3 linked regions of the Saccharobesus litoralis genome follow. The main gene of each other region encodes a partner of the protein of the gene in region 2 in a complex. Links are inferred from orthologs where the notes say so. Each region holds a gene or a part of one and is shown on either strand. Other genes may lie near its edges.

Region 1 (2,908 bases), 1.7 Mb from region 2 along the record:
TTAATTAAACGTTTAGGCTTACGTCGTTAAGTTTTACGTTTAAACAAAAAAGAGCCGCAAGGCTCTTTTTTGTTATATGGGTTAGGCTAGCTCATTTTGATGCGCTATTTTTAAGCAGTTGTCATTAAATTACCTAGTTTTTTGCCCGCATTAATTGTGGTTCTAAAATCTTTTCGTATACTAGCCACACTTTATTTAGGTAACTTGAAAGCAAATTCACCCGTGCTAAATACTTGATCTCAGTAGCTAGTTGAAAGTACTTTTTTTAAGAGTACTTTCATCTAGCTAAGTCCTGTATTTAGATGAGTGAAATTGGGTAACGGTTACTCATTTTTCATTTAAAAATATAAGGATAACTATGTTAAATCCAATTACACATTCTTTTCAGTATGGCCAACATACTGTTACTTTAGAAACGGGTATGATTGCCCGCCAAGCAAGTGCCGCTGTTATGGCCAGCATGGACGACACATCAGTACTCGTTTCAGTTGTTGAGAAAAAATCGGATGAACCGCGTGACTTTTTCCCATTAACTGTAAACTATCAAGAAAAAGCCTATGCTGCAGGTAAAATTCCAGGTGGTTTCTTTAAGCGTGAAGGTCGTCCAAGTGAAGGCGAAACCTTGATAGCACGTCTTATTGACCGTCCAATCCGTCCTTTATTCCCTAAAGCTTATTGTAATGAAGTACAAGTTGTGATCACTGTGGTTTCAGCTAACCCAGAAATTCCAACTGACGTTATTTCAATGATAGGTGTATCTGCGGCATTATCAATTGCTGGAACGCCATTCCAAGGCCCTGTTGGTGCTGCTCGTGTTGGTTATAAAGATGGTCAATACATGTTAAACCCTGTTATTTCTGAATTACCAAGCAGCCAACTTGATTTAGTGGTTGCTGGTACTGAAAGTGCAGTGTTGATGGTGGAATCAGAAGCTGAAGTATTATCTGAAGATGTCATGCTTGGCGCTGTTGTTTATGGTCATGAGCAATCTCAAGCTGTAATCGAAGGTGTTAAAGCATTTAAAGCAGCGGTTAACCCAACCGAATCAGATTGGGTAGCACCAGAAGTTAATACTGAATTAAAAGAGAAAGTGACAGCCGCTTCTAAAGACGGTTTTACAGCAGCCTATCAAATCACAGATAAAATGGCGCGTTATGAAGCTGTAGGCGTAGTTAAAGCCGAAGCATTAGCGAAATTGCTAGCCGAAGATGAAGAGCTTGATGAAGGCGAAATTGGCGACATGCTAAGTTCAGTTGAAAAATCAGTTGTACGTGATCGCATTATCGCCGGTGAGCCACGCATTGATGGTCGTGATCCTGAAAGTGTTCGTGCTCTTGATGTTCGTACGGGTATTTTACCACGTACACACGGTTCATCTTTATTCACTCGTGGTGAAACACAAGCTATTGTCGCAGCGACGTTAGGTACTCCACGTGATGCACAAATCATCGATAGTCTAACGGGCGAGTCTACTGATAACTTCATGTTGCACTATAACTTCCCTCCATACTGTGTAGGTGAAACTGGCATGATAGGCTCACCTAAGCGTCGTGAAATTGGTCACGGTCGTTTGGCTAAGCGCGGCGTACAAGCGGTTATGCCAAGCCTTGACGAATTCCCATACACAGTTCGTGTTGTATCAGAGATCACTGAATCAAACGGTTCAAGCTCTATGGCTTCTGTTTGTGGTACCTCTTTAGCACTTATGGATGCCGGTGTACCGATTAAAGCGTCTGTAGCGGGTATTGCTATGGGTCTAGTTAAAGAAGATGACAAGTTTGTCGTGTTATCAGACATATTAGGTGACGAAGACCACTTAGGTGACATGGACTTTAAAGTAGCGGGTACCCAAGAAGGGGTTACAGCGTTACAAATGGATATCAAAATTGAAGGTATCACTAAAGAGATCATGCAGATTGCTTTGAACCAAGCAAAAGCGGCTCGTTTACATATTTTGAATGTTATGGATGAAGCGATTTCTGGTCACCGTGAAGAAGTTTCTGAGTTTGCGCCTCGCATATACGAGATGAAGATTGACGCTGATAAGATCCGTGATGTTATCGGTAAAGGTGGCGCAACAATTCGCCAGCTTACTGAAGAGACAGAAACCACAATCGAAATCGAAGACGATGGTAAAGTTAAGATCGCAGCAACTGATAAATCTAAAGCAGAAGCAGCAATGGAGCGCATTAAGCAAATTACTGCTGAAGTTGAAGTGAACCAAGTTTATCAAGGTAAAGTTGTACGTATCGTTGACTTTGGTGCCTTTGTTGAAGTGTTACCGGGTAAACAAGGTCTTGTTCATATTTCACAAATCTCTGAAGAGCGTGTTGAAAAAGTTCAAGATTACATTCAAGAGGGTCAAGAAGTCACTGTTAAGGTACTTGAGATTGACCGTCAAGGCCGCGTACGCTTAAGCATGAAAGCGGCAGTTGAAAAGCCTGAAGTAGCTGAATAATCGATTAATTTTAATACTCGATTGTAAAAGGGAGCGTTTTAGCTCCCTTTTTTGTTTTTGTAGCACTGACAATCTTGTCTTCTGCTTGTATAGTGACGTTATAGAGGTCATTACTAACAAGAAACACTATATGTATTTTAAGTTGGGCGCCATGCTAATGCTTATTATCAGTTTAGCGGCCTGTAACAGTACACCTAAAAATAATGAGCAGCAGATGCTCTTTGTTAAACCGCTGCAAGTTTCTACCCAGCAGCAACTAGCCATTAAACGTTTGTCTGATATTTTAGGTCATGTCAATTTGACTGAAGAGCAGCAAGCTGAAGTGTATTTTCAACGTGGGCGGCGCTATGACGAAATAGGCCTTAACCAGTTAGCTCATTTCGATTTTAACCAAGCATTAAGGCTTAAACAGAATTTAGCTGAAGCCTATAATTATATTGGTATTTACTA
Region 2 (8,776 bases):
ATAAACACCAGAATAATCAGAGCGTTTTTGCGCACTTTTTATTGGGTCAATCTCAATTGGCATCTTAACCTTTTGCATAGCGCGCGAATAGTATAGATCTGGACTTGTTTAGTCAAACGAATTTAACGAAAATACACAACCTATTATGTTCCTGCTTAAAATAAAAGTGTCTACCTATGAGTCAAACATCTATCATTCTTGCTTCTACTTCTCCCTATCGAAAGCAAATTCTCGAAAAATTACAGTTACCGTTCGATACCGCGAAGCCACATGTCGATGAAACACCATTAGAAAATGAAAGCGCATCAGCCTTAGTTGAGCGCCTTGCTTTACTAAAAGCCCAAGCGGTTGCTAAAAATACGCCAAACGCGATTGTCATAGGTTCTGACCAAGTTGCTGTTATCGACAATAAAATTCTTGGCAAACCGGGAAATTTCGAAAATGCCGTTAAACAATTACAACAACTTAATGGCAAAACCGTCACGTTTTTAACTGGCTTAAGTGTGCAATGGCTCGCCAAAGATTTAATTTCAACCCAAGTTGTGCCGTTTGAAGTTGAATTTAGAGAATTATCCCTAGAAGAAATAAAAGCTTACCTTAATAAGGAACAACCATATAATTGTGCGGGTAGTTTTAAAAGTGAAGCTTTAGGTATTAGCTTATTTAACGCATTAAGAGGTGATGATCCGAACACCCTAATGGGTTTACCTTTAATAGCACTAACAAAAGTATTACGTGAATTTGGCGTTAACCCATTAACTGACTTTTAAATTTAATGCTTTAAAGATCATTAAAACCTAGCTCCCTAAGTAAAAGATGTATTGGCATCTTGTACTTAGGGTATTAGCACTTAAACTTTAATAAGCTTTCGTCAGCCGTTTTCGCCAATTTAGATCTTTACACCATTTGCTTAAAAATTAAGGCTGCAAAATATAATTAACAATGCCAGTCAGGTTATCGGCAATCAATACCGGCTTATGCTTATTTAATGCATCAAAATCATCAACACCATGAGTCACGCCAATCCGGTCCATATTGATAGCTTGTGCCATAGCTAAATCATGTACCGTATCACCAATATAAACACACTCACTGGCACGCACGTCTAACTCAGCCAATATTTCATTAAGCATTTGCGGATCAGGCTTAGAAGCTGTCTCATCTGCACAGCGACTGGCAGAGAAAAAATGCCTAGTACCACTTGAATCCAGCACTTTATTCAATCCCCTGCGGCGTTTTCCTGTCGCAACACCTAATACAGCTCCAGCGTCTTTAAGTTGGGTTAAACAATCAAGAGCATCCGCAAATAAAGGCGACGCCACCTGACTATTATTATAGGTACGACTATAGTCAGCACCGATTTGTTGCTGTACAGCCAAAGTAGAATCAGGAAATAAAACTTCAACGGCCGTTTCTAACGATAAGCCAATAATCGATTTAGCTTTATCAACACTGGGGACAACCACTTGGTTTAGCTCAGCAGCGACTTGCACCGCATTGACAATTTTAGCGATAGAATCCATTAAGGTGCCATCCCAATCAAACAGCACAACTTTATATTTCATTAATTGCTTCCTACTTTAATTTATTTAAAGCCTGCGCGAGCTTATCATCAAGAGGGGCTTCAACTCTTAGTGTGGTTTCGGTTTTAGGGTGTAAAAAGCTGATCGATGCGGCATGCAAAAATAAACGCTTCACACCAACCTGTTTGACAACTTGATCAAAATCTTTTTCACCATACTTATCATCGCAAGCTATTGGGTGGCCACTGGCTGCGGTATGAACACGGATCTGATGCGTGCGTCCAGTCACAGGCGAAGCTTCAACTAATGTGGCTTGATCAAAGCGTTGTAATACACGAAATTTAGTTAAACTCGGTTTACCCAATTTAGCATCGACTTTAACTAAGCGTTCTCCCGAAGACAGTTGGTTTTTATGCAAAGGCTTTTCTACTTTACGTAATTTATCGGACCAACGCCCTCTGACCAACGCCCAGTAACGCTTATCAACCGTTTTATGCCTTAATTGCTCATGTAATGACTTTAATGCCGAGCGTTTTTTCGCAATGACGATAGCCCCAGATGTATCTCGGTCCAAGCGATGAACTAATTCAAGCGAACGGCAATTAGGCCGCAATTTACGTACAGCTTCAATTAAGCCAAAATTTAAACCTGAGCCGCCATGCACAGCTAACCCAGATGGCTTGTTGATAATCATCAAGCTTTCATCTTCAAATAGAATATTTTTTTCTACACTATCTAAAATATGTTGGCCCACTTGCTTAGGTTTATCTGCGGCTTCATCTATTTTAATAGGCGGAATACGAACGACATCACCTTCTTGTAACTTATATTCAGGTTTAACTCGCTTTTTATTGACGCGAATTTCGCCTTTACGAATGATCCGATAGATGAGCGATGTCGGCACACCTTTCAAGTTCCTTTTTAGCCAATTGTCTATTCTTTGACCACAAATCTCTTCATCCAAGGTAACAAAACTAACTGACTTGTAGTCATTTTCTTTCATTGTTAATATTTCTGCATTAATCGATGATTTCAATTGCCGTAATTGGCAAGCGTTTGCTATATTTTCCGCTATGGCATTTTACAATGCCAGTTATTTTTCCAAATGTATTAAGATTGAAGGTGACCCTCGCTTACGTAAGAGGTTTACGCGCAGCATGTATATAAGCTAATTTAAGTATTAGACTTATGTGCCATTCGCATTTTTAACTTATCCGGAGTGTGTACTTTTTCGCGGTCGGTTAAAACGTGAAAATCCTGTCGGGAGTGGTCATCAATATTGAAAATTCGCCTAAACGCGATTAAATAAGTTAACCCAATCTACAAGCATCAAATGCACAAATTTTGATGTTAAGAAAGTAAGGCTATTTGCAGTGCTAATGAGGAGTGAAAAAACACTCCAAAGACTGCTAGCCTTAGTTAGTCAAAGCGATCGGGGTTTAAGGGAAGCCGTCACGCTTCGAGGCCCATAACATATGAACTATTATGTTATAGGGAATAAGTGCTGACAATGAACCATAAAACCCGAACGAGAAGACTATATGCAAAGGAGAAAGCGCTGCTAGCAAAGTGAATAACACTGAGCTAGGCGGTGTTGTGTGTCTCACATTTGAGATCACAAACTATCAGCGACTATCGGACTTTGTTAATTCAATTGTAAAAATACGTGATGTTCGGGAGAACGACACGGCAAGGTAACTTAAATTAATTTGTTTAGGCGTTGTTAGGACAATTAGAACGCCATGAAACGCATGTTAATCAATGCAACGCAAGAAGAAGAATTGCGCGTTGCTCTGGTAGACGGCCAACGTTTATACGATTTAGATATCGAAGCGTCAGGCCACGAGCAAAAAAAAGCCAGTATCTATAAAGGTAAAATTACCCGCGTAGAACCCAGCCTTGAAGCTGCTTTTGTCGACTATGGTGCTGAGCGCCATGGTTTCCTACCTTTAAAAGAAATCGCTAAAAACTACTTCCCTGAAGGCTATACGTTTTCAGGCCGCCCTAATATCAAAGACGTTGTACAAGAAGGCTTAGAAGTCATTGTTCAAATTGATAAGGAAGAGCGCGGTCAAAAAGGGGCTGCATTAACGACCTTTATCAGCTTAGCGGGTAGTTATCTGGTTTTAATGCCAAATAATCCTCGCGCTGGTGGTATTAGCCGTCGCATCGAGGGTGACGAGCGCACCGAATTAAAAGAAGCACTGAATAAGCTTGAATTACCTAAAGGCATGGGCTTAATTGTTCGTACTGCCGGTGTAGGTAAATCTTATGAAGAGCTAGAATGGGATTTAAATTTACTTAAGCATCACTGGAAAGAAATTCAGCGTGCTGCTGATGAACGTCCATCACCTTTCTTAATTCATCAAGAAGGCGATGTTATCGTTCGTGCAATTCGCGATTACTTACGCCGTGATGTCGATGAAATTCTTATCGATAGTAAAAAAGTATTCGAGCGTACGCGAGAACATATATCACGTGTTCGTCCTGACTTTATTAACCGTGTGAAAAAGTATGATGGTGATCGACCGTTATTTACTCACTACCAAATAGAAAGTCAGATCGAGTCTGCATTCCAACGTGAAGTACGCTTACCATCAGGTGGTTCAATAGTTATTGATCCGACCGAAGCGTTAACATCAATTGATATCAACTCATCTAAAGCAACAAAAGGTGGTGATATTGAAGAAACCGCACTCAACACCAATTTAGAGGCAGCTGACGAAATAGCTCGCCAACTACGTTTACGTGATTTAGGTGGTTTAGTGGTTATCGACTTTATCGATATGACACCGGCACGCAACCAACGTGAAGTCGAAAACCGCCTTAGAGATGCAACCCGTCAAGACAGAGCTCGAATTCAATTAAGTCGAATTTCTCGTTTCGGCTTGCTAGAAATGTCTCGTCAACGTTTACGCCCTTCTCTGGGTGATAATGCCAACATACCTTGTCCACGCTGCTCAGGCACGGGCAATATTCGTTCAACTGAGTCACTGGCCTTATCGATTCTTCGCTTACTTGAAGAAGAAGCGATTAAAGAAAACACAGTGCAAGTCAGAGCGACAGTGCCGGTTGATGTTGCTACCTACTTATTTAACGAAAAGCGCGGAGCTGTGCGCTTTATCGAGAAAAGTCATGGTGTTCGCGTATTAGTGCTACCTAATCCGCATTTAGATTCACCGCATTACGAAATGGTGCGTTTGAAGAAAGATGATTTAACGGACGAACTTAGCTACGCGTTAGTCAAAACACCTGAGTTGGAACTTGATCCTAGTATTAAGCAGTTTGTTGAAACGCCAACCACCACTGCAGTGCAAAAAGAAGAACCCGCACTAAAAGGATTTTCAGCTCCACCTCCTGCCCCTGTAGCGCCAGCCCCTACAGCACAGCCAAAAACAGATGAGAAGCAACCTAAGTCGTTATTTGCCAAAATTGCCGACTTATTTAAATCACTATTCGCTGTTGAAGAAGAGCCAGAGCCGAAAAAATCGACTCAGAAACGTGGTAATCAATCACGCAATGGCCGTGGTGGTAAACGCTCAGGTAATAATAACCGTCGCGGTGGTAATAGGAACAATCGTAATCGTCGCCCTAATGGTGATAAAGACGAAGAGCGTAAGTCACAAAAAACTAACGAACGCCCTAACAAGGAAAGAAAACCTCGTCGTGCTGAAACGGCAAATACAGAGGTTAAAGAAAAGGTTGAAGAGCGCCGCCAACGTCGTAATCAAAGACGTAAAGTGCGTGTGAAAGATAACAACCAAGAAAAAACTGAGAACCAAGCGGTAAATACCCTTGATGTGGCGAACGAAACAGAAGCTAAAGCCCCTAAGGCGCCAGCTTCAAAACCACAGCAAGAAGAAAAAGCACTTGGTACTGCAACAGCCAAAACTGTCGATGATAAGCCTATTGCAGATAATAATAGCGCAGAAACATCAGCCGTTAGTGACGAGAAAAACGTCGTTGATAATGCAGAAACGAAGAAAACGACAGAAAAACGTCGTGAAGGCCGTAGTCGTCGCACACCACGTCACCTTCGTACATCTGGACAAAAACGCCGTAAAGACGAAACTAAACCAGAAACCACAGCAGAAGCAAGCAACCAGCATCCTGAAGTGACACAAGCTGAATCTCAGGAGTTGTATAGTCATCCTGAGCCTAGCCCAGATCCAGTTGAAAGTCGTTACCCTGGTGTAGAACAGTCGTCTGTCGCTAACGAAGACAAAACGGCTCCAGTTGCTGAAGAAACCAAGGTTGAAGCACAAACGCCAGTCGTAGCCGAAACTGATAAAGTTGACGTTAAAGAAGGCGAAAACACAACAACACCTTCAACAACAGTAACTGCAACAGTCGAAGCACCACAAGTAAGACAAGAATTTCAACAAAGCTTGCCTTTAGAGTCGACTGAAACAGAAGTAGAAGCGACTACAGCAGCTGTTGAAGCTGTTGAAGCTGTTGAAGCTGTTGAAGCTGTTGAAGCTGTTGAAGCTGTTGAAGCTGTTGAAGCTGTTGAAGCTGTTGAAGCAGAAGCTAAGCCAATCGCTAGCTCTGAGCAACCAGTAACAACACCTAATAGTTCGTCAGATGCAGTAACAGAAGCTATTGCGTTGTCAGAAACTACCGAAGGTTTAAATCAGCAGCACAAGCCTAGCTTTACAGCAAAAGGCCATGCCTTCGCACCAATGGCTAAAACACAACCTGAGCAACTCGATCTAAGCCAAGCGCTTAAAATCGAAGCTATGCCTGTTGACCAACGTTTACTTATAAAAACGTCTGGTAAGGCTGCTGGTGGCCAGAACGCATCAGGTCAAAGTCAATCGTCAATGACTCGAGCTGTCTAATATCTAAGCCCTAGCAATAGGGCTTATTATTCTGCTTATAAAGCATGATCAAAAAAGCCGCAAATGCGGCTTTTTTTATGCTTATAAATAACTTTATACTGGATAAGCCCACCACAAACATTAACTGTTATATTGCGAGTAAAGCATGGCTCATAATCGTAAATTAGTAATAGGTGCTGTCGCTTTAGTAAAAGCGAGAGTCCATAATTCAATAGAGGCATTTGAAGAAGCTAGAGATTATGTCGAAGAGATTTTAATCTCTTTTGATTGGCTTAAAGGTGCTCCTTTTAAATGGGTAGGTTTAATTGTCCGTTATGGGTTAAAAAATGACGAGTTCCCCGCTTTTCAAAATGTAAATAAAAAGAATGGTGATTTACCAATAGCGATTGAAGTAGATGTAAATGATATATTAGAAATTCATAAAAATAAGGATGAGTTCGCTCTATATATTAAAAAGTTAACTTTTTCATGTTTACTTGCAGTTGCTGAAAAGTACAAACTATCTAAGAAAGAATTAGAGTTGGAATTAGTTAAGTTAAGCGCAATATAACAAGCTAATACAGGCAGGGACTTCTAACGGTTGGCTAAGTTGCGCTTCGCTTCACATTTTAGCCAACAGCAATAAACCCCAGATTTAGGCGTTGCTATTAACCCTTTAATGATAAGTTTATTTGCTCTAATACAGCATAAGGGTCTTGAGCTTGGGTAATAGGTCGGCCTATCACTAAGTAATCAGCACCATCTTTAACCGCTTGTTCAGGTGTCATAATGCGTTTTTGATCACCTTTATCACTACCTGCAGGGCGAATTCCCGGCGTCACTAACTTAAAGTCTTGGCCTAACGCTTGTTTAAGCATTATTGCTTCTTGCGCAGAACAAACGACTCCATCTAAACCACTTTTAGCCGCTAACGTTGCTAAAGAAAGCACCTGCTCTTGTGGTGTTTTTTGGATCCCCAAACCATTTAAATCGGATTGATCCATACTGGTTAATACAGTTACACCAATAAGTAATGGTTTTCTGCCCGACAAGCCTTGTAATGCTTCTTGAGCAGTACTCATCATAACTTCCCCACCACTCGTGTGTACATTAACCATCCATACACCTAAATTAGCGGCTGCAACGCAGGCTTTAGCTGTCGTTGCCGGAATATCGTGAAATTTTAAATCTAAAAAAACATCAAAGCCTTTATCTACTAACTTTCCGACAAACTGCGGACCAAAGTAAGTAAACATTTCCTTACCTACTTTTAAGCGACATTGCTCTGGTTTTATTTTATCTACAAGTGAAAGCGCGTCGTGCTGATCAGCAAAATCCAACGCGACAATAATTTGCGAATTGTTCGCCATTGTCTATTTAATCTCCGGTTAGGCCTTTAATTGGCTTCACACTGCCCCAATTTTTACAACGAGGGCATTGCCAAAATAAAAAGCTGCCTTGATAACCACATTGGTCACATTCAAAATCGGGTAACTGCTCTATTTTTTTCACAACCATGCTCTGCAAGCTTTTCATCATAGAGCGAGCATGTTCAGAATCTACTTGGCTAGCATTAACATCCATCAAACTAGCAAACCCTCGGATCGTTGCGTGTCCTTCCAGCATATTAACTAAGGTCTTTCGCGCAGCAGATGCATTGTTATTCTCTAGTTGTAATTTGGCTATTTTATCAGCGATAGCCGTGCTTGAAGTACTTAACTTTTCTGTTCGCTGTAAAAACTTTAACTGCTCTGTTTTACAAGGAAAAATATCATCCAGTTTCGGTACGACTAATGAAACAAAGTCGACCGCCTGTTCAACTAGATCGTGAGCATATTTTTGCGCTTTATCCAATTGTTCACCTTCTAACGAAAACGCAATTAAGGCTAAATAAGCCCGTGCACAACGTGAATCATAACTTAGCGCCTGTAATAAACTTTGCTGTTTCTCTTGTCCCTGCTGCTTTTCTGCTAACTCACAAAGCAAATAGGCACGAACATTATCGAGATTGTCCCCTTCTTGCGGTTCCAAGCCTTTTATAATTTCATATGCCGGCAACCAGTCTCGATAAGTTTGATAAATACGAGAAAGCAATGTTCTCGCTTCATAATCCAAATCATTATCATCAACTAATGGTTTTAATAGCGCTTCTGCTCTGTCGTATAACGCACTGTCTATAAAATCTTTAGCGAGTTGCAGAATCGAGGTTTTCCGCTGACTAGGAGAAAGGGCATCTTGCTTGGCTAGAAATTGATGAATTTTAATTGCACGATCATTTTCACCCTTAGCTCTAAACAGTTTGCCAAGCGCAATATGAGTCGTGAATGTTTCGTTATTAACTTCAAGGTTCTCAATTAAAACCTCTATGGCTTTATCTCGTTGATTATTGAGAAACAAGTTCAAGCCTGACAAGAAGTTTTGATTAATCTCTTC
Region 3 (2,821 bases), 2.4 Mb from region 2 along the record:
CATACAAAGCAACACTATTAGCACTAACCTAAAAAGAGACATGGTGAACTGATAATATTAAAGTTAAGCTAATATTACCTTGCAGGATCATGAATAGCCAGACGCAATTAGCTAGTTTTAGTTATAGGTAAAGGCTTATTTAACTGTTGCCAATTAATAACTGATGTTAATAACAATTCACGTAACGATAACGTTCTATGATAAGTTCTATCGCTCCCTATCCATTGGTGGCCACAACACGCTGCAATCATAATATCTTTTGCAGATTTAAACGCTGTTTTGTGTTTGATTAGATCATCTTGTAAAGTCTGGCCGTAAAAATTAAACCAACCTAACTCATTAACATGAAAGCATTGATTTACGGTATCTATTTCATCAATACAATCTAACTTAATATGCGTTAAACCTTGTTGAGTAATTTGAATAGGAACAATTAAGCCAATATCTGAATATCGACTAAACCATTTAAAGTTAGCTTCAGGATCAACTTTTTCTGTGGGTATTTTACGTTTTTGGCTGGCCGACCAAGCACCATTTTGACTATCTAAACTGATGGGCGAACTTAAACTAATAATCGATTCAGCAGCACGTTTAACGTAAAACGATAAACTAGATAAACGCTTTTGTAACAGCGCGGGAGGCATATCGCTATCCATCAACATTTTTAATTCACGTTCATAAAAAACGTTACACAGTTGAGAATAAGTAAGCAGCCTTTCGCTATCTTGGGCAAAATCTCGTTGTTGAGCGGCCGATTTATTCAAAGTCAGAATTGATTTAACAGAAGATTAGTGAAGTGTAACGAATATGCTGGCCTATTGAAAAGGCCAGCATGACAAAAGATCAGATATTATTGACCTTTAACGGCTGAACGACCGGCATATACAGCTTTGTCGCCTAGCGCTTCTTCAATACGTAATAACTGATTGTACTTAGCAACACGATCAGAACGGCTCATTGAACCTGTCTTGATTTGACCAGCTGCAGTACCTACTGCTAAATCAGCAATAGTTGCATCTTCAGTTTCACCTGAACGGTGAGAGATAACAGCAGTGTAACCAGCGTCTTTAGCCATTTGGATAGCTTCTAACGTTTCAGTTAAAGAACCAATTTGGTTAAACTTGATTAAGATTGAGTTAGCGATACCTTTCTCGATACCTTCTTTTAAGATCTTAGTGTTAGTTACGAATAAGTCGTCTCCAACGATTTGGATCTTGTCGCCAAGGATCTTAGTTTGGTATGCGAAACCATCCCAATCAGACTCATCTAAACCATCTTCGATTGAAACGATTGGGTATTCGTCACATAAAGTAGATAAGAAATCAGAGAACTCGTTAGAAGTGAACGTTTTGCCTTCACCTTTCAAGTTGTAGATACCATTGTCTTTTTCGTAGAACTCAGACGCAGCACAGTCTAATGCTAAAGTAATATCTTTATCGATTTCGTATCCAGCTGCTTTAATCGCTTCTGCGATAACTTCTAACGCTTCAGCGTTAGACTTAAGGTCTGGTGCAAAACCACCTTCGTCACCAACAGCAGTGTTGTAACCACGAGCGTTTAAAACTTTCTTTAAGTTATGGAAAACTTCAGCACCCATTTGGATAGCTTGTTTGAAAGTTTTAGCACCAACAGGTTGGATCATGAATTCTTGAATATCAACATTGTTGTCAGCGTGCTCACCACCGTTGATGATGTTCATCATTGGTAATGGAAGGCTGTACTGACCTGAAGTACCGTTTAAGTCAGCAATGTGCTCGTATAAAGCTACGCCTTTTTCAGCTGCAGCCGCTTTAGCTGTGGCTAAAGAAACAGCTAAAATAGCATTTGCGCCCAAGTTGCTCTTAAAGTCAGTACCGTCTAGGTCTAACATCACTTGGTCTACAGCTTTTTGGTCAAGTGCGTCTTTACCAACTAGTGCTTCTTTAATAACACCATTTACATTTTCAACAGCTTTAATTACGCCTTTACCTAAAAAGCGGCTTTTATCACCGTCGCGTAATTCAAGTGCTTCACGTGAACCAGTAGAAGCACCAGAAGGAGCTGCTGCACGACCCATAGCACCGCTTTCTAAATATACGTCTGCTTCTACAGTTGGGTTTCCGCGTGAATCAATAATTTCACGACCAATGATGTTTACGATAGATGACATAGTCCTTCCTCGATATGTATAACGAAAAGCGCGCTTTCTAGCGCGCGTGTGTTTTTATTGTTTCTGTGCTGCATACGCTGCGGCGACAAACCCTTGGAATAAAGGATGGCCATCACGCGGCGTTGACGTGAACTCTGGATGAAATTGAGCTGCAATAAACCATGGATGATTAGGCAACTCAATAACTTCAACCAGTTTCTTATCTGCCGACAAACCAGAGAAAACTAAGCCAGCTTCCTCAAGTTGTTGACGATAGTTATTATTAACTTCATAGCGGTGACGATGACGCTCATGGATCTGTTCTGAACCATAAGCTTGAGCGGCTTTGGAACCCGCTTCTAAATGACACAATTGCGAACCTAAACGCATAGTGCCACCCAAGTCAGATTGCTCTGAACGCTCTTCCATTTCACCCTCGTTATTTTGCCATTCGGTAATTAAACCAACGACAGGGTGTTGAGTCTCTGCATCAAATTCCGTGCTGTTAGCATTTTCTAATTTAGCCACATTACGCGCAAATTCGATTAACGCCATTTGCATGCCTAAGCATATACCTAAATAAGGAACGTTATTTTCACGAGCATATTGTGCAGCTAGCATTTTACCTGCTGTGCCTCGTTCACCAAAACCGCCAGGTACCAAAATCGCATCTACATCAGCTAATTTATCGAC

What was found. Proteins that work in one complex are often made in the same cells at the same time.
Region 1: the proteins of rne (region 2) and pnp are in contact, whole or in part, in a cryo-EM structure (PDB 9QH0), measured with the Escherichia coli proteins. The link is inferred for Saccharobesus litoralis from one-to-one orthologs.
Region 3: the proteins of rne (region 2) and eno are in contact, whole or in part, in a solved structure (PDB 2FYM), measured with the Escherichia coli proteins. The link is inferred for Saccharobesus litoralis from one-to-one orthologs.

What each region holds. Positions count from the first base shown.
Region 1 is NZ_CP026604.1:3,312,328-3,315,235, forward strand. It holds pnp (polyribonucleotide nucleotidyltransferase), read left to right. Parts: upstream 1-358; coding sequence 359-2,458; downstream 2,459-2,908. Other genes in the region: rpsO (30S ribosomal protein S15), read left to right, coding at 1-30; nlpI (lipoprotein NlpI), read left to right, coding at 2,589-2,908. UniProt on the Escherichia coli protein: Involved in mRNA degradation. Catalyzes the phosphorolysis of single-stranded polyribonucleotides processively in the 3'- to 5'-direction. Also involved, along with RNase II, in tRNA processing.
Region 2 is NZ_CP026604.1:1,606,406-1,615,181, reverse strand. Bases 2,933-6,564 are described here. They hold rne (ribonuclease E), read left to right. Parts: upstream 2,933-3,265; coding sequence 3,266-6,364; downstream 6,365-6,564. Other genes in these bases: C2869_RS05650 (Imm39 family immunity protein), read left to right, coding at 6,510-6,564. Also shown: 23S rRNA accumulation protein YceD, read right to left, coding at 1-78; C2869_RS05670 (Maf family protein), read left to right, coding at 177-770; C2869_RS05665 (HAD-IA family hydrolase), read right to left, coding at 918-1,565; 23S rRNA pseudouridine(955/2504/2580) synthase RluC, read right to left, coding at 1,576-2,526; more of C2869_RS05650, read left to right, coding at 6,565-6,914; pyrF (orotidine-5'-phosphate decarboxylase), read right to left, coding at 7,012-7,713; C2869_RS05640 (hypothetical protein), read right to left, coding at 7,721-8,776. UniProt on the Escherichia coli protein: Endoribonuclease that plays a central role in RNA processing and decay. Required for the maturation of 5S and 16S rRNAs and the majority of tRNAs. Also involved in the degradation of most mRNAs.
Region 3 is NZ_CP026604.1:4,014,182-4,017,002, reverse strand. It holds eno (phosphopyruvate hydratase), read right to left. Parts: upstream 2,150-2,821; coding sequence 851-2,149; downstream 1-850. Other genes in the region: C2869_RS14550 (CTP synthase), read right to left, coding at 2,204-2,821; C2869_RS14560 (hypothetical protein), read right to left, coding at 108-644; ftsB (cell division protein FtsB), read right to left, coding at 1-42. UniProt on the Escherichia coli protein: Catalyzes the reversible conversion of 2-phosphoglycerate (2-PG) into phosphoenolpyruvate (PEP). It is essential for the degradation of carbohydrates via glycolysis.